4 regions of the Exiguobacterium sp. OS-77 genome follow, and region 1 is predicted to be linked to each of the others. Evidence: riboswitches for the same ligand, from Rfam matches in the RefSeq annotation. Region 1 holds a riboswitch; each other region holds the start of a gene.
The links. Region 1 has a riboswitch for thiamine pyrophosphate ahead of EXG77_RS07825 (ECF transporter S component). Riboswitches for the same ligand answer to the same signal wherever they lie in the genome.
Positions count from the first base shown of each region.

Region 2: linked by a shared signal. The riboswitch ahead of thiD (bifunctional hydroxymethylpyrimidine kinase/phosphomethylpyrimidine kinase) and the one ahead of EXG77_RS07825 (ECF transporter S component) in region 1 are both predicted to bind thiamine pyrophosphate.
Region 3: linked by a shared signal. The riboswitch ahead of tenA (thiaminase II) and the one ahead of EXG77_RS07825 (ECF transporter S component) in region 1 are both predicted to bind thiamine pyrophosphate.
Region 4: linked by a shared signal. The riboswitch ahead of EXG77_RS10115 (thiamine phosphate synthase) and the one ahead of EXG77_RS07825 (ECF transporter S component) in region 1 are both predicted to bind thiamine pyrophosphate.

Region 1 covers NZ_DF239008.1:1,559,456-1,563,713, forward strand. Annotated here, with positions in the region: gene EXG77_RS07815 (energy-coupling factor transporter transmembrane protein EcfT) at 1-65, opposite strand, end outside; gene EXG77_RS07820 (ABC transporter ATP-binding protein) at 37-1,566, opposite strand; gene EXG77_RS07825 (ECF transporter S component) at 1,563-2,135, opposite strand; TPP riboswitch at 2,236-2,335, opposite strand; gene EXG77_RS07830 (50S ribosomal protein L25/general stress protein Ctc) at 2,431-3,108, opposite strand; gene EXG77_RS07835 (GNAT family N-acetyltransferase) at 3,401-4,258, opposite strand, start outside.
Region 2 covers NZ_DF239008.1:2,601,753-2,606,010, forward strand. Annotated here, with positions in the region: gene thiE (thiamine phosphate synthase) at 1-550, opposite strand, end outside; gene thiM (hydroxyethylthiazole kinase) at 540-1,307, opposite strand; gene thiD (bifunctional hydroxymethylpyrimidine kinase/phosphomethylpyrimidine kinase) at 1,288-2,091, opposite strand; TPP riboswitch at 2,206-2,316, opposite strand; gene EXG77_RS13380 (murein hydrolase activator EnvC) at 2,380-3,657, opposite strand; gene EXG77_RS16640 (M23 family metallopeptidase) at 3,858-4,258, opposite strand, start outside.
Region 3 covers NZ_DF239008.1:2,195,731-2,199,988, reverse strand. Annotated here, with positions in the region: gene abc-f (ribosomal protection-like ABC-F family protein) at 1-416, opposite strand, end outside; gene EXG77_RS11355 (DUF1002 domain-containing protein) at 696-1,577, opposite strand; TPP riboswitch at 1,771-1,877, shown strand; gene tenA (thiaminase II) at 1,952-2,647, shown strand; gene EXG77_RS11345 (hypothetical protein) at 2,699-2,995, shown strand; gene EXG77_RS11340 (glycoside hydrolase family 3 protein) at 3,026-4,258, opposite strand, start outside.
Region 4 covers NZ_DF239008.1:1,950,950-1,955,207, reverse strand. Annotated here, with positions in the region: gene EXG77_RS10125 (OsmC family protein) at 1-364, shown strand, start outside; gene nagZ (beta-N-acetylhexosaminidase) at 361-1,581, shown strand; TPP riboswitch at 1,638-1,740, shown strand; gene EXG77_RS10115 (thiamine phosphate synthase) at 1,823-2,416, shown strand; gene EXG77_RS10110 (FAD-dependent oxidoreductase) at 2,413-3,357, shown strand; gene thiS (sulfur carrier protein ThiS) at 3,354-3,554, shown strand; gene EXG77_RS10100 (thiazole synthase) at 3,557-4,258, shown strand, end outside.

The DNA of each region.
Region 1 (4,258 bases):
AAAACCAATCCGCTCCCCTTAATGACAGGATTGAGTTTAGCGAACGGTGACGCGTTCGTCTGCATTGCGCTTCACCTCCTGGAATTGGTACGAAAGTGGACGTTGTAGCTGACAGCGTTCGAGTAACGGAACGTCAGCGAATAACTCGCTCGGACGTCCGTCAAAGGCAATCCGGCCTTGCTCCATGACGAGGACACGATCCGCGTATCGGGCAACGAGTTCCATATCGTGTGTTGCCATGACGAGCGTCGTTCCGTTTTGTTGTTCCGTCAACAACTGTTCCATGAGCCGCCGTGTCGTCAATCCATCCTGTCCGAACGTCGGTTCATCGAGCAACAATAAATCCTTCGTCTGCCCGAGCATCGTCGCGACGCTGAGCCGTCGTTGTTGCCCCGTACTAAGCGCAAGCGGTGACTGCTGTTTGACAGATGCGAGTTCCAGTCGTTCGAGCAACGCTGTGCGCTCATCACTCGTCGCTGCCCGGTGACTCCAGTCGATTTCCGCTTCGACTGTCAGTTTGAGAAACTGCAGATCCGGTTGTTGAAAGACATAACCAACGTGCTCATAAAAGCGTCGCCGGGAGTAACGCTGAGCCGGACGTTCCTGGAACCGATATGTTCCACGATGCGAGAGCAACCGACCGAGTGTTGCAAGCAACGTACTTTTCCCGGAGCCGTTTGCCCCGAGCAGCATCACCCATTCTCCCGTCTTCAGGGAAAATGTCGCATCGGTCAGCGGGTAAGGTGCTTTCGTCGATAATGCAGCGACGTGTAACAAGGGAATGCCTGCAGTAGCGACTGGAGGAAGCACATGAAGTCGCGCTGCTTGTGGTCCATCTATGGGTAACGTCTCTAACGTGTACGGATACAAAGAGGGAACAGCGATCCCTTTCGATTGAAGATCCGTATACGCCTGCGGGAACAAATCCTGCGGATGCGCCGTTGCAGTCACCGATCCGTCCTCAAGTAAGACGATTTTGTCGATGTAAGGTAAACAGACATCGAGTTGGTGTTCGATCAAGACGATCGTTAAATCATGTTCTTTCTGAATCCGAAAGATCAACGCCATCAGCTCGTGTTGCCCGATCGGGTCAATCTGAGCTGTTGGTTCATCGAGTAATAAGATCGTCGGCTCAAGTGCCAGGACCGCGGCGAGCGCGAGGCGTTGTTTCATCCCCCCGGATAGACTCGCGATTGGTGTCGAGAAGGGGAGAGGGAGACCAACGAGTGCGAGTAAGCGTTCAATGCGTTCCTCCATCTCTGCGCGTGGAATCGACCGGTTTTCTAAGCTAAAAGCGATTTCCCGTCCGATCGTTTCCATGCAGAACTGTTCTTCTGGATTTTGGAACAGCACTCCGACCGAACCGGACCGGGTAACGGTTCCAGTCTGTTCGACTTCAATCGTCTCTGGTGTCAGTCCGGCTAGGGCATGAAGCAGTGTCGTCTTGCCACTCCCGCTTCGTCCGAGCAGAAGGGTCGTTCCTTGCTCGATCGTCAGCGATACATGATCGAGCACCGACTTCATCTGACCGGGGTAGCGGATGCTGAGATCGTCGACAGTAATCATGCGACTTCCCGTTTCGCACGTCCTGCCGCAAACCCGTTCAAGACACCGGTCGCAACAAGGCGACGGACGAGAATCGCTGCAAGCAAGCCGCCCAGTAATGCGCCACTAATTAATTGTAAGCCAGTTGTCGCAAGCAACGTCGTCGTCGTGTAGTAACCGAATCCGTTCGCGATCAGACTATAGACAATGCTACCAATCGCGGCTCCAACACCCGATAACATCAATGTCCATGTGTCATAACGGCGATAACGCGTCATCGCAAAGACGATTTCCGCACCAAGCCCTTGGCATACCCCGATCAGTAGAGCCGATAAACCAAAGTGACTACCCGTGAACAGCTCGACGGCTGCCGCGACGATTTCCGCGATGAGAGCGGCACCTGGTTTTTGAATGATTGCTGCGACGAGCGGGCTCGCGATGATCCAGATCCCAAACATCCAGTTGGCACCGACAGGTCCGAAGATCGCAGACATCGGTAACCAGAGTGTTGACCAACCAAGATAGATGACCCCGCAAGCGACGGCGAGCATCATCATGACCATAATTTCTTTCATTTTCCAGTTTTGCATTAGGTACGTCCTCCTTAGAATGGGGGAGACGCCAAAAAAGACCGCCCTCCGTAAAAAAGAGAGCGGTCCTCAGAAAAACTGCGCGCAGCAGGAGTCATTGGATGTGATCGCTCCACTTTCCTACGCTAGTATGAACTAGATCAGGTTCGAAGGGTCCGAAGTGAATCGTCTCAGCCAAATGGGCTCCCCTAGTGGATATGGTAATAGGTGATACGCTGTTCACTTTAGGCAATCTTCTGTCTATTGTCAAGACACAAAAAAACGATACGCCACGAAGGGCGTATCGTCAAACGACTTATTTGTTGTCTTCGTTCTCTTCTTTTGCTTCTTCTGAAGACTCTTCCGTAGCTTCCGCTTCGTTGTCTTCACCAGCTTCCGCTTGTGCCTCAGCTTCTGCTTCTTCGATTTCCTCAAGCTCTTGTTCAAGCGTTGATTCGACGACAGCTGCGACTTGAATGTCGCCTTCTGTGACGATACGGAAATCTTTTTGTTCTGGAAGATCAGCAACAGAAATCGAATCGCCGATTTCGAGGTTCGTGACGTCGACTTCGACGTTCTCTGGTAATTTATCTGGTGTAGCTGCGACTGTTACTTTAAAGAGTGTCTGTGACAGGAATCCACCGACTTTAGCGCCAGCTGCTTCGCCGACGAGTACGACGTCTGCTTCGACTTCTGTCTCTTCATCCATTTTAACGGCGATGAATTCAACGTGATCGACAGTTGGTGTGAAGACATCCATATCACGACGGTTGATCAAGACGTTAATATTTTTACCGTCGAGTTTCAGTGAAATCAAGACGTTCTCACCGTTTTCTCGAACGATTTTAAGCAATTCTTTTTCTTCGAATGAGATTGGTGTACTTTCCACTTTGTAACCATACACGACACCAAGAGCTTTTCCTTCATGACGTAATTGTTTACGGAGTGAGCGTGGACGTACCTCGCGTTTTTCGGCTGTTAATTTAACTGACATGTTCATTTCCCCCTTGAATTTGGTATAGCCCTCAAAAGGTAATGAATGTAGGAGCAGGACAAGTCCTGAACAATATGAAACATGCTAAGACAATCGGTTTCAGACTCGCTTTGAATCTGACGCTTTCGTGACTTTGCATTTCTCTCCCAGGTCATTACGCTGATATTGAGAAACATGTGTGAGTAAGTCACCGGTTTGATGCGGTGCTAGTGAGTTTATACCCCTATGTTTTAAATCCTTAAACCTCTATTTTTTATTTTTTAAAGTCGAAAGACCTCCAAACCGCTTGAAATCAAGGGTTAAGAGGTCTTTCATTTTTTTCATTTTTTATGGTGATGCGTTGGTTTTCACGGACTAATACTCGGATGAGACGTTCGATGTGCCGCATCGTCGTCTGTCCCATCGTTGAGATTTGGAGCCATTGATTATGGACGAGATAGTCGCTTTCATATTGAACATGATAGCCCTGGATCCGGAGAGCGTCTCCTAAAGCGGTTGCCGACGGATGGACGATCGTCAGAATTCCCGGCGCTTGTGCTTCTTGAGTCGCAAGCAGGTTAAAACCAGTCGCTCGAACGACCTGTTCGAGATAAGTCATCTTGATGGCGGCTTGATCGAGATCAAGGGCATCGAGCGCTGCCTGACAAGCCAGCAACAAGTTCGATGAGCCGGAAAAGGCGACGCCTTCCGCATAGAGTCCGAGATCCAGATAACGTGGAACACGTGGAGAAGGTAGGATGCAGTCTGTATGACCGATGAACGCAAGACCCGGTAAACCTCCAATTGCCTTTCCGGAGACGGTCGTGACGAATCTGCAGCCAGCGTATGAGAAACGTCCGGTCCCGACGGCGCTGATCGCATCGACGATGAGTGCGGTTCGTTGATTTAACAGCGCTTTTACCGCATCGAGATCGTAGAGAACGCCCGTAGACGTCTCACAATGCGTCAACCAAATCCAGTCGTACTCCGTTTGATGCAGCTGGCTTGCGAGCTGTTCTAATTCGATTGGGTGACCGGACGGAAGCAGGTGGATATCAAATGACTTTCCTGCTCGTGCCGCGTGATCGATCAAGCGTTGACCGAACTCGCCACCGTTTAGGATCAATCCATGTCCACTCAGTTGTTGTGCGACAATATCGTTGGCGAGGGT
Region 2 (4,258 bases), 1.0 Mb from region 1:
TTTCTGAAATGACGGCGTACCCTTCTAGCGGGATGGGAAGGGTGGAGACATTTGTTGCTGTGATTCCACCAATACCGATTAGAGGTAATCGTACGGCTTCCCGAATCGCCTGAAGCATCGTATGCGACATGGAATCAGCGTCCGCTTTGGATGACGTCGCAAATAGAGATCCCACGCCTAAATAAGAGGCTCCGTCTCGTTCTGCTTCAATCGCTTGTGCAACAGTGGCTACCGACACACCAATTACAGCATCTGGTAAAAGGCGACGTGCTGCGGTTAAAGGAATGTCTTCTTGTCCGATATGCAAACCAGCTCCGACGAGTAACGCGATATCGATCCGGTCATTGATGATCAAAGGAATGTCGTGTCGATCCGTCAGTCTCTTCAACCGAACTGCCTGATCGTAGAATTCCTTTCCTTGTGCGGTTTTTTCTCGTAGTTGCACGATCGTCGCACCACCTAAAACAGCTTCCTCAACGACCGTCTCGATCGCGACGCCAGGATGGTACCGACGATCCGTCACTGCATAGATGGAGTAATCAATTGACACGTTCTGTCACCTCCACCAGTTCTTGCTCCGTCATGAGGCTGATCGCATTGAACAATTCTCGTTTAAAATCACCAAGACCTTGCGCAGAGACTGCTTGTTCTCCTGCTTTTCCCATGACGAATGTTCCGTGAACAGCCGCCTCAAACGCCGTATATCCTGCGCCGAGGAAGCTCGCAATCAAGGAAGCCGTCATACAGCCCGTACCCGTGATGTCTCCTAGACGAGGTGTTCCTACATGTAATTCCATTTCGCGCGTTCCATCCGTGATATAGTCGTTCGGACCTGTCACGACGAGGACAGATTTGTGTTTGCGAGCGAATGCACGAATACTTTCTCGATCCATCATTGCATCTCCCGCAGCATCGACTCCCTTAGTTCGTCCGTCTTCCCCAAGTAACGTCTTGATTTCAGAAGTATTTCCTTTGATGACCGTACACCCGAGATCAATGAGTTCTTTAGAAAAGGCAGTACGTAATGTCGTTGACCCTGCTCCAACTGGATCAAGAACGATCGGGACATTCAAACGTCCCGCTTCACGGGCTGCAAGTCGTTGAGCTGCTTGCATGTCTGCATCGATCGTACCAATGTTTAAGACAAGGGCTTGCGCGAGTCTAACCATCTCTTCTACTTCGCGAATGTCTTCCGCCATGACGGGTGATGCTCCAACAGCGAGTGTGACGTTTGCGCAGTCGTTGATCGTTACCGTGTTCGTCAGATGGTGAATGAGTGGTTTGTGTTCAAGAATGGTCGTAAACATGTGTATCCCTCCAAAGTGAATGAAAATGATGTGTCGGTCCAATACCTTGTCCGAGAGCAAATCCATGACGAATCGCCTCCGTGACATAGCTCTTTGCTTGTCTTACACTATCTGTAAAATCTTCTCCAAGCGCCATCCGCGCCGCAATCGCCGCAGATAAGGTACAACCAGTTCCATGAGTATGTTGATTGTCTAACCGTTCCGATGTGAAGCGGTGTTCTACTTCCCCATCAAACAACAAATCCGTCGCAGCTCCTGAGAGATGTCCACCTTTTAGTAATACTGCCCCTGTCTGTGTAGCTAATTGATGCATCGCCAGTCGCATTTCATCTAGATTGGTGACCGATCGTCCTGTTAAACGCTCCGCTTCCGGTAAATTTGGTGTGACGAGTGTCGCAAGCGGTAAAAGCTCCGAAATCAATGCTTGTTCAGCCTCCGTCCGTAATAAGGCATGTCCCCCTTTAGCGACCATGACGGGATCTAATATGATCGGAACTGTCTGTTTGCGGAGATGTGTAGCAATGAGACGAATCGTCTGCGCATTCGAGACCATTCCGATTTTGATCGCATCGACACGAATGTCTGAAAAAATCGACGTTAACTGGGCATCTACGATTTCTGGAGATAACTCTTCCACCGCTTGAACACCCAACGTATTTTGCGCCGTGACAGCTGTCAGGACGCTCATTCCATAAACGCCTAAAGCTGAAAATGTTTTTAAATCTGCTTGAATCCCAGCTCCACCACCGGAGTCGGATCCCGCAATCGTCAGTACATGTTTCATATTCTTTTCACCTTCCCATCGAGCAATATAAGGGAGTCGTGACCGACAAAAAAGCGTCGACCGCTGTAAAAAAGCAGTCGACGCTATACGAAAGCGTTATACACGCATTCCGGTATCCGTTCGGCTCAACTTTCCTACGCTGGTATTATCCAGTTCAGGTAATAGGGTCGAAAACAGATTGGTTTTCCTCTCAGCCGGATTCCTCCAGCTCCCCTAGTTGCTCAAGTATTCGTTTCGCCTTAACTGTAGCATAGGAAAGAAAAAAAAACGAGCCGAAGCCCGTTTTGATTACAGATATGCCAATGGATTGACTGCATTTAAAGGAGAAGAAGCACTGTATTGATAGCCTCCGACATGTAGTTCGAAATGTAAGTGTGGTCCTGTTGAATTCCCTGTACTACCAAGTGTTCCGACTTGCTGACCTTGAGAGACCGTTTGTCCTGCATGAACAGATAATGAGCTCATATGAGCGTAAACCGTCGTATAGACTTTTCCATCCAAGAAATGTGAAATCATGACGTGGTTTCCGTAAGGTCCACCACCTGATGCTGTAATGACGGTTCCGGCTGCTGCTGCGACGATCGGAGATCCGACGGGACCTTTGAAATCGACGCCATTATGGAATGTATAACCGTTTGCTCCACTAGCTGGTCCGAATCCTTGTGATACCCCACCAGAAGATGGTCGGACAAATTTCCCACCACCTGAAGCGATTGGTGTTGTATCTGAACTTGTTGATTCTGTATTCTTATTGGCTTGTTTTGCTGCTTGAGCACTTGCTTTAGCCGCTTTTTCAGCTGCCGCTTTCTCTGCTGCTGCTTTTTCAGCCGCTGCTTTAGCCGCTGCCTTCGCTGCCGCAATCGCACGTTCTTGCGCTTCGAGAGTCGCTTGCAGTTCTTTTGCGTCTAACAGTTCTGTCGTAAACTTCGTCTTCCCTTTTCGTAATTTTTTGAGTGTAGCACTACGCTCTTTCATTTGAACTTTTAACGCTTTTTTTTGTTCAAGCAATACTTTCTTTTCTTGCATTTGCTCCGCTTTTTTCTCAACAAGTGCTTGTTTTGCTTCTGCTAATTTTTGTTGTGTCGCGATGTAATCTGAAATCATTTTATCATCTTGTTCAGCAATCTTTTTACCCGCCATGACACGGCTGAATAAATCACCTAAATCCTTTGATCCAAAAATGACTTCTTCCCACTTAATCGAGTTTCCATCGTTTTCTTGGAAAACACGTAAACGATCACCGAGTAGTTCTTCCTGCTTCTGTAGCATCTCCTCGTAACGAACGATGTCTGCCTTTAACTCATCGATTCGATTGCTTAACTGTTTAATTTGTTTATTTTTTTCGGAAACTTGGAAAATCTTTTCGTTAATCGCTGCGTCGATTCGATTGATTTGACGTTGTTCTTTTGAAATTTTAGCTTCTTGCTTTTTAATCTCTTTTTCTAATTTACGTTGTTCAGCGGCATTTTCAGCCTTTTTTTCTTTAATCGTTGCTGCCGCGATCGGTTGTGTACCTGTTGTAAGTAATGCCCCTAAAACAATGGTAGAAATTAGTTTTTTTAGCATATATCGTTTTCCTCACTTATGTATTTTCATTTTTTATTATAGTATTCAAGTTTCTCTCATATCTGAAATAGATTATAGCACCCTAATCGTTTCAAAAAAATTTCATTTACATTTCAAGTGAAAACGTTTTTTTGTAATATATATATTTCTTATCAAATATAAAAAAAAGAATCGTTGCATATGCAACGATTCTTAACTGTTTAAAACATAGTCATTGGATTTACTGAGTTAGCTGGACCTGTTGCACTGTAGCTGTATCCACCAACGTGAATTTCGAAGTGCAAGTGTGGACCTGTTGAGTTTCCTGTGCTACCACGTGTACCGATTTGTTGACCTTGGCTGACGCGTTGACCTGCACTAGCGTTCAATGAACTCATATGTGCATAGACTGTCGTATATGTCTTCCCGTTCAATTGGTGAGCAATCATGATGTGATTTCCGTAAGGTCCGCCACCTGATGCTGTAATGACTGTACCAGTTGCAGCTGCCACGATTGGCGTGCCAACTGGACCACCGAAATCAATCCCGTTATGGAACGTATAACCGTTTTCTCCGCCTGCAGAACCATACCCTTGTGTCACAGCACCAGCAGTTGGATGAA
Region 3 (4,258 bases), 640 kb from region 1:
TTCGAGTCGAGCAGATAGCCGTCCTTTTGCTCGAATGCATTCGTCGCTTCCGCATACCGTACGAGTAGTGCATCGAGATCATCTGGTGCTGTCGCCATCATTTGCTCCAACTGTTGCATCCGGGAACGGATCGCAAGAGTCTCTGCAAACGCTGTCCAAAGGACGTCGAGTCCGGTCATCGTTTCACTATATACAGGAAGTTGTTCCAAGTAGCCGATCGTCAAACCGTTCTTTTGATAGATGACACCACCGTCCGGTTGCTCGAGGCGAGCAAGCAAGCGGAGTAATGTCGTCTTACCACTCCCGTTTCGTCCAATCAGACCGACACGGTCGTGTTCGTTTAAGAAGAGGGAAACATCCGCTAAGATCGTCTCGCCTCCGAATTGTTTTGTCAGGTGTTGAATGTCGCAAATCATCATATTCAATTGATCCTTTCGCGCGCATCAAAAAAGGAGAGCGCAAATAGCACTCTCCCTAACGTGTGAAAGATGCGCTTTGCAGTATTTTTCATTCATGAAGTTCTTAAAAAAGGACAGACGGGTGCCTTAGAACGCCATTTCATGAAAAATCGCGCGCAACAGATACAATTGTTCCATCAACCAGTGTTTGCACGCGGCAAAGTCCATCTTTTCACACCACCTTTCGTTTCAGATACATCTAGTTTACTATTTTTTTGTCAGTTACGGAAGTCTGAATTATTTGAACACACCCGCGATTGAACTGAAGAAGTCACTGAGTCCATCAAATAATTTAGCGAAAAATCCTTTCGTTTCTTCTGAAGTTGCGAACGCGTGGATGTCTTGTCCCGCATTTTTCAATCCACTCTCGATTTGTCCCCAGTTGATGTTCGCTTGCTCCATTTGATTGAACAGATTCGTCAGCCGGTCCATTTGTGCGTCAGACAATTGGATATTGTTGTTTTGAATGACTTGGACGATCAGGTTTTCGATTTCGACTTTGGTTTCCGGTTTTTGATTGGCGATCTCAGCCTTGATCTCATTCATCAAGTCAGCCACCTTATCCGTTCCAACGGTTTTCCCGACGTCTGATGTGACTGATAATTCTTGCTGTGCTAGATCCTTGCGTTCGTCACTTAACTTAATCCCGGTTTCAGCGGAAGTTTGATCGTACGCCTTCATGATTCCTGTCAAGGCGGATGTCCCGGTCACCTTGTAAGGGGAAGTAATCGTGATGTCGGCATCTTTGACACCCGCTGTGACGAGAGCGTTGAGATACATATCCTTCGTCACCCATGTGATGTTTTCCGTCGAGACGGAGAGTCCATCTCCTTTTTCCGTCAGTTCGATTTTAGCCGACGAATACATGTTGCCGCCTTTTTGCGACTGTGGGATGTTTTTCCCGAGATATTTTTCCTCGTCAGCAGAAGTTGCGATGATCGGTGTAATCCCTTCCGGTGCATTGAGACGTGAAAGCACCCATGCTTTATCTTTTGCGCCGAGCGACTCCCCGAGTGTGACGATCGTCTTATCGACGACTTGTTCGGCGGATGCGGCTGTTGGGAGTAATAAAGCAGAAGCGATAACGGCTGATGCCATGATTTTTGTTGGTGTATGCATAATGAAATCCTCCAATTGTAAGTAACAGAATGAATTATAGTATCAGGTACTAAATTTAGTGTACGGGAACGATGTCTGTTCGGAATCGGTCTGCAGATGGAGACGATATCCGTCTTCTGACACTCCATAGTATAGCGAAAAGGAGACAACTTGACTTCCGTTTTCAGCATGCTATAGTGAATTTGAATCGAATAATGACCACTAGGGGAGTCGGTAGACCGACTGAGACGAACGAAGACGTTCGGACCCTTTGAACCTGATTAAGTTCGTACTTACGGAGGGAAGTGGCGTCAAGTCTTGTTCTTCTTGCGCCATGCCCGTGTGTTTCGGGGTGGTGTTTTTTCGTTTCATAACTAAACGAGGAGGATGAGATCATGACATTCACACAAGAAATCAAACAAGCGGCACAAGCGTATTGGGATAGTAGTTTTACGCACCCATTCGTACAAGGAATCGGGGAGGGGACGTTACCGCTCTCGAAATTTCGGCATTACGTCATGCAGGATGCCTATTACTTAAAACACTTTGCGAAGATTCAAGCGAAGGCAGCGTCAAAAGCAGACGACTTCGCGACGATTGCGACACTTGCCGAGCATGCTACTTCGACTTACGAGGCAGAGTTGAGCTTACATCAATCATTTTTTGAGCCGCTCGGTATTACGGCAGCAGATCTTGAAGCATTTGAACCGGCACCGACAGCATATGCGTATGTCTCGCACATGCATCATGCGAGTGAAGGAACGCTCGGTGAGACGATTGCTGCCATCTTGCCATGTTACTGGTTGTATTATGAAGTCGGGCAACAATTACTAACGTGTACACCGGAAGAAAAAATCTATCAGCAATGGATCGACACGTATAGCTCGGAATGGTTTGAAAAGGTCGTCTTTGAACAGATTGCACGGCTTGATGCGCTGGCGGAGCAAGCGAGCCCGACGGAACGCGAGCGGATGAAACGTCATTTCGTGACGAGTTGTTACTATGAGTTACTCTTCTGGCACATGGGGTGGACGGAAGAGACATTTGCATCAGTTTACGAAACGATTCCAGCACGAGCGGTATCTTCTTGAATCACTAGATGGTAGAATTAGGAATACCATTTAGTGAGAGTAGGGATTGGAATGGAAATCATCGTGATCGCACTTGTGATCCTCGCGGCATATGCTATGCAACGAATGCTTGGTAAAGTCAAAGTAAGATTTGTAGGACTTATCATCCCAACGTTGATCGTATTATCCGGTATATCCGCATCGACTCGAAACTTCAAGGTAGCGTATAGCATGGGAAGCTATATTTCTGCTGTTCTTGTCATCGTCGTCTATGCACTGCTGACTTATTGGTTATACCGCGTCTACCATCGTGCGAAAGAAGAAGCTGAATATCCGTATCAATCATTAAAAGACCGAGGCATCCTTTAAGGAGCTTCGGTCTTTTGGTGTATCACGTCATCATTTTTTCCAGTTTTTAAAGCCGTCACCGAATTCGAGATGCAGTTGATCGGTAAAGACACCGTTCTTAAAGACCGGCACATCAACCGGTAAAGTGCCTTGCGGTTTGAACGTTCCGAAGATCGCTCTGATACCTGCAGGCAGGTTCGGTCCCGCTGATTTTAGATTGCCTGCTTCGGAGTCTGGACCGTTTGGATCGCCTTTGAAGCCATAGACGAGGACGTGTGCCGGTGCGTCCGGTTGTACGGCGACATCGTATGGGTTACGGAGACTGAGCAGGACGGATGGTGTATCCGTTTGTTTCGCATAGCGGAAGATCGAAGCCGGAATCGCTTGTTCTGGTGCAGTAGGTAGTAGTTTAGCACTCGTGTTGACGTTGGAACCGACGATGATGTAATCTGCTGCATCGAGTTGCGCCCGTAATGTCGGGTTTTGGTCGAGCGGTAGCGTAGTAGCCGAGTAATTCGCTGTCGTCACGTGCCAGTTCCGATTCTTCGGTAGGGAAGCGATCGTTTTTTTCATGCTGTCCGTTTGATCCGCCGCAGGAGCGATCACAAGAACGTTGGCATTCTTTTTCGGTTTGAATGGTAAGGTCCGCTGATCATTTTTCACGAGTGTGACCGCGGCTTCCGTCATCGCACGTTCTTTTGCTTTATGCTCGGGACTACCGACGATTTGGTTCGATTGCGCGATTTTTTCAGCTAGGGATGTCGTGTCAGTCGTACCGTTCCAAATTCCGCGTTCTGCTTTCAGTGTCAGAATCCGCTCAACCGATTGATCGATCCGTTCCTCTGAGAGGCGACCATCTTTGACTGCTGCGATCACATCCTTGAAAATCCGGTCGAGTTTTGTGACATCCTGCTCGGAACGAAGGATCGTCGGCATGAGCGCGATATCGACACCGGCGTCAAACGTCTTTAAGACGGCTTCTGATTCCGTGAAGTTGTCGGCGATCGCCTGCATGTTCAACGCGTCTGTGATGACGATGCCATCGTAACCAAGTTTTTCGCGCAGTACGCCCGTGATGACATCATCCGATAACGTCGCAGGTAAAGGGAAGGTAACATTTGTCGACGTGACAACTTCAGGTTCGATTTGCGGCATCCCGATGTGTCCTGTCATGATCATATCGATGTCTTCAGCAATAGCTCGCTTGAACGGTACGAGCTCGACTTGTTCTAGCTCCTGCAGGGACCGGTCAACGACCGGTAATCCATAGTGGGAATCGGTCGC
Region 4 (4,258 bases), 390 kb from region 1:
TCACCTGGCGATGGATGCAGCACCCGAAAACGGGGGTGAAAATCAAGCGCCGCGACCGACTGAGCTACTGCTACATGCCGTTGCCGGCTGTACCGGAATTGATATCGTTTCGATCTTAGAGAAGATGCGCTTGACGATCACCCATTTCGAAATGGATATCGAAGGAGAACGGGCAGAGGACCATCCGCGGCGTTTTACGTCGATCTCGATTCATTACCGGCTCGAAGGAGATCTCCCGGAAGATAAGGTCCGTCGCGCCATCTCGTTATCAAAGGATAAATATTGTTCGGTCTCGCAATCCCTGAACGCTGAGATTTCCGTCTATTATTCGATCAATGGTGTCCGGAGCGAGGATCCTTTGTGAAGAAAGTCGTACTGATCGGTTGCCTGTTGCTTGCAGGGTGTGCGCAGGAGACGACGGAACCAACGAAATCATCACAACCGGAATCGAAACAACCGACAGAAGAAAAGAAACCGAAGCCTGAGCCGACGAAAGAAGAACGACAACAAGCAAAACTAAAGCAACAATTAAAAGCGATGTCGACGTCAGAAAAAATCGATCAACTGCTCTATATCGGAGTCGCCGGCACGGAACTTTCAGCAGCTGACCGGAAATTGTTACAGACGCATGCGATTGGCGGGGTCTTATTGCTCGGCGGAAACATCACGTCAGAAGAACAACTCTTGACGTTCACACGTGCGATTCAAGAGACGAATCAAAAACCGTATGCGTTTGTTGGGATCGATGAAGAAGGCGGACGGGTCAGCCGGGTACCGGATCAACGATTACGTCTACCGACGAGTCAACGGATGGCGCAAGGAGCAGATGATGCGAAAATGGAAGATGTCGGACGTACGCTCGGACATTTGTCACGATTTTATGGCTTCAACATGGACTTCGCACCGGTCCTAGACGTCAACAGTAATCCGAACAATCCGATCATCGGCGACCGTGCGTTCAGTGCTGATCCGAAGACCGTCGCGACGCTTGGTACGGCCCTGATGCACGGGATGCAGGAGACGGGAACGATTCCGGTCGTCAAACATTTTCCCGGTCACGGCAATACGAGTGTCGATTCCCATGTCGGGCTACCGAAAGTGACGGCATCAAAGGAAGAACTGAAGCAGACGGAACTGTTACCGTTTAAAGAAGCGATTCAAGAGGGCGCCGAGATGGTGATGGTTGCCCATATTCTCTATCCCGCGTATGACGATACGAATCCATCCTCGCTCTCAAAGCCGATCTTGACTGACCTCTTGCGTCAGCAACTCGGATTCAACGGTGTCATCATCACGGATGATCTCGTCATGGGAGCGATCACGAAACGATATGGTCTCGCAGAAGCGGCACGTCAGTCGCTCGTCAATGGAGCTGATATGGCGATGTTTTCAGAGGCAGGTGCTTACGCAAAAGTTCATGCTGAAGTGATGCAAGCCGTCAAAGACCAAACGCTGACGCCGGAGATGCTCGATGCTAAAGTAATGCGCATCCTGAAGCTAAAGCAGACGTATGCCGACAGCCAAGAGCAACAGCGACCGACGAAATCGGAGCTGATTCAGCAAGTGGAAGCGCTCAACTAGGACTAGCGAAGCAAAGCGACTCATGCTAGACTAATGGGGCAAGCCAATTAAACACGAAAAGACACTAGGGGAGTCTCCCAGCAGACTGAGACGGAAGTATCCGGACCCTTTGAACCTGATCTAGTTCGTACTAGCGGAGGGAAGTGGCTCGAAACCCTAGATATCCTTAGCGCTTCAGCGCATTTTCGGACCACTCCCTTCAACATCGGGAGTGGTCCTTTTTCGTATGGAAAGGAAGAACATGATGCGTTTACATCTGATTTCGACGGGATCCATTCATCCGCTTGACGAAATAAAGACCTTTCAATCACTTCAACCCTATACGGATCAGCTGCATCTACGTGAACCGAACTTATCGGCGGCAGAATTACTTGATCTGATTGAAGCACTCCTTGGGCATGGTTATTCGCCTGAACAGTTAACGGTTCATGACCGGGTCGACGTCGCCCATGTCGCCGGCATCGGTGTGCAGCTGACGCGCCGTTCCTTGCGTGTCCGCGATGTGCGACGTCATTTTCCGAATCTCGTCATCGGGAAATCGGTCCATTCACTAGCAGAGGCACTGGCAGCAGAAGCGGAAGGAGCCGACCGACTGCTGTACGGTCATATTTATCCGACAGCGTCGAAGCCGGACCTACCACCCCGAGGGATCGACGCATTAAAGCAAGTCGTCACCTTCACGACGAAACCAGTCATTGCGATCGGTGGGATTACACCAGAATGCATGCCTGAAATCGCAGCGACCGGGGCAACCGGAATCGCCGTCTTATCGGGTATTCTCGGTCAATCGGATCCACTCGCCGCCGTCAAGCGTTATCAGGGGGTTCGCGTATGACGAATCACATCATCATCGGCGGTGGAGTCATCGGGTTGACGCTTGCTTATGGTCTCGCCTGTCAGAATGAATCCGTCGTCGTCTTAGAACGTGGAACATGCGGACGAGGAACGAGCCGCGCAGCTGCCGGGATGCTCGCGACGGACATCGAGCTGAGGGCGGAATTGCATGTACTTGCCGCACGTAGTCGTCGTCTGTATCCGTTGCTTGCACGTCGACTCGAGCGAGAGACAGGCATCGATTGTGGGTACCGGGAACAACCGTTTTTGTTAAAACGTAAAGGAAGCGAGCATCTGTTTCCAGCTGTCGGTCAAATCGATCCACGACGACTGACGACTGCATTGATGTATGCCTTACACGCACGTGGCATATCGATTGAAGAACAGGTAGATGTCACACGCATCGAAGAGAACGATGACTTCATCAGGATCGAATCGAACGCAGGAACGTGGACCGGACGAACAGTGACGGTCGCTGCCGGACGCGGGTCGCAAGCCTTGCTCGATACAGTCGGAAATTCGATCGCGACATATGGGGTCAAAGGGGAGTGTCTCGCCGTCCGTCTCGCGGGTCAGCCGTTACGCTCGATTCTGTTTGATGAAGCCGTCTACCTCGTGCCAAAAGCTGACGGACGGATTTTGATCGGTGCGACCGAACTGCCGCACGACGAGACGGTCGGCGTCAGTGTCGCTGGGATCATGTCACTGCTTCAAGCAGCAGAACGACTGTATCCACCGATTCGTGACGCGGTCATCGAAGAAGTCTGGTCCGGTGTACGACCGCAAACGGTGTCCGGCTTGCCATATATCGGAGTCACCGATTCATCCCGTCGGATCTTCCTAGCGACAGGGCATCATCGGCATGGCATATTACTCGCACCAGCGACAGCGGAAGTCTTGGTAAATACATTACGGTTGATTCAGAAGGAGGAAGTCCGATGAACATTACGATTAACGGCAATGACCACACGATCGAACAGATTAAAACGATCGAGGACATGCTCACGCAACTCGGCTTAGGGGAAAAGCTCGTCATCGTCGAACAGAATCGACAAATTATCGATCGCATGGCGTACGGTCAGACAGTCGTTCGGGACAATGACACATTTGAAATCGTTCATTTCGTAGGAGGAGGATAAACATGCTGAAAATTGGAGAAAAGACATTTGAATCACGGTTATTGCTCGGAACAGGGAAATATACGGATGCTACGGTACAGCAGAAAGCAATCGATGCGTCTGCTTCACAAATTTTGACATTTGCCGTCCGTCGGCTCGATATCTTCGACAAACAACAAGCGAATTTCTTGGAGTCGCTTGATTTAGCGAAGTACGATCTACTTCCAAACACGGCTGGTGCGAAGACGGCGGAGGAAGCTGTTCGGTTAGCGAAGCTTGCGCGGGCATCCGGTATGTGTGACATGGTCAAGGTCGAAGTGATTGGTTGCGATAAGACGTTACTACCTGATCCGATCGAGACGTTACGGGCTTCTGAAGAATTACTCAAAGAAGGCTTCATCGTCTTACCGTATACGTCAGACGATGTCGTCCTTGCACGGCGACTCGAGGAACTCGGTTGTCACGCCATCATGCCGGCTGCATCACCAATCGGTTCCGGGCAAGGCATTCTCAACCCACTTCATCTACGATTCATCATCGAGCAGACGACGGTCCCGGTCATCGTCGACGCCGGGATCGGCTCGCCGACCGACGTCGCCTATGCGATGGAACTCGGTGCGGACGGTGTCTTATTAAACTCCGCTGTCGCCCATGCGAAAGATCCGGTCAAGATGGCGCACGCCATGCGACTAGCTGTCGAAGCAGGGCGCTTCGGATACGAAGCG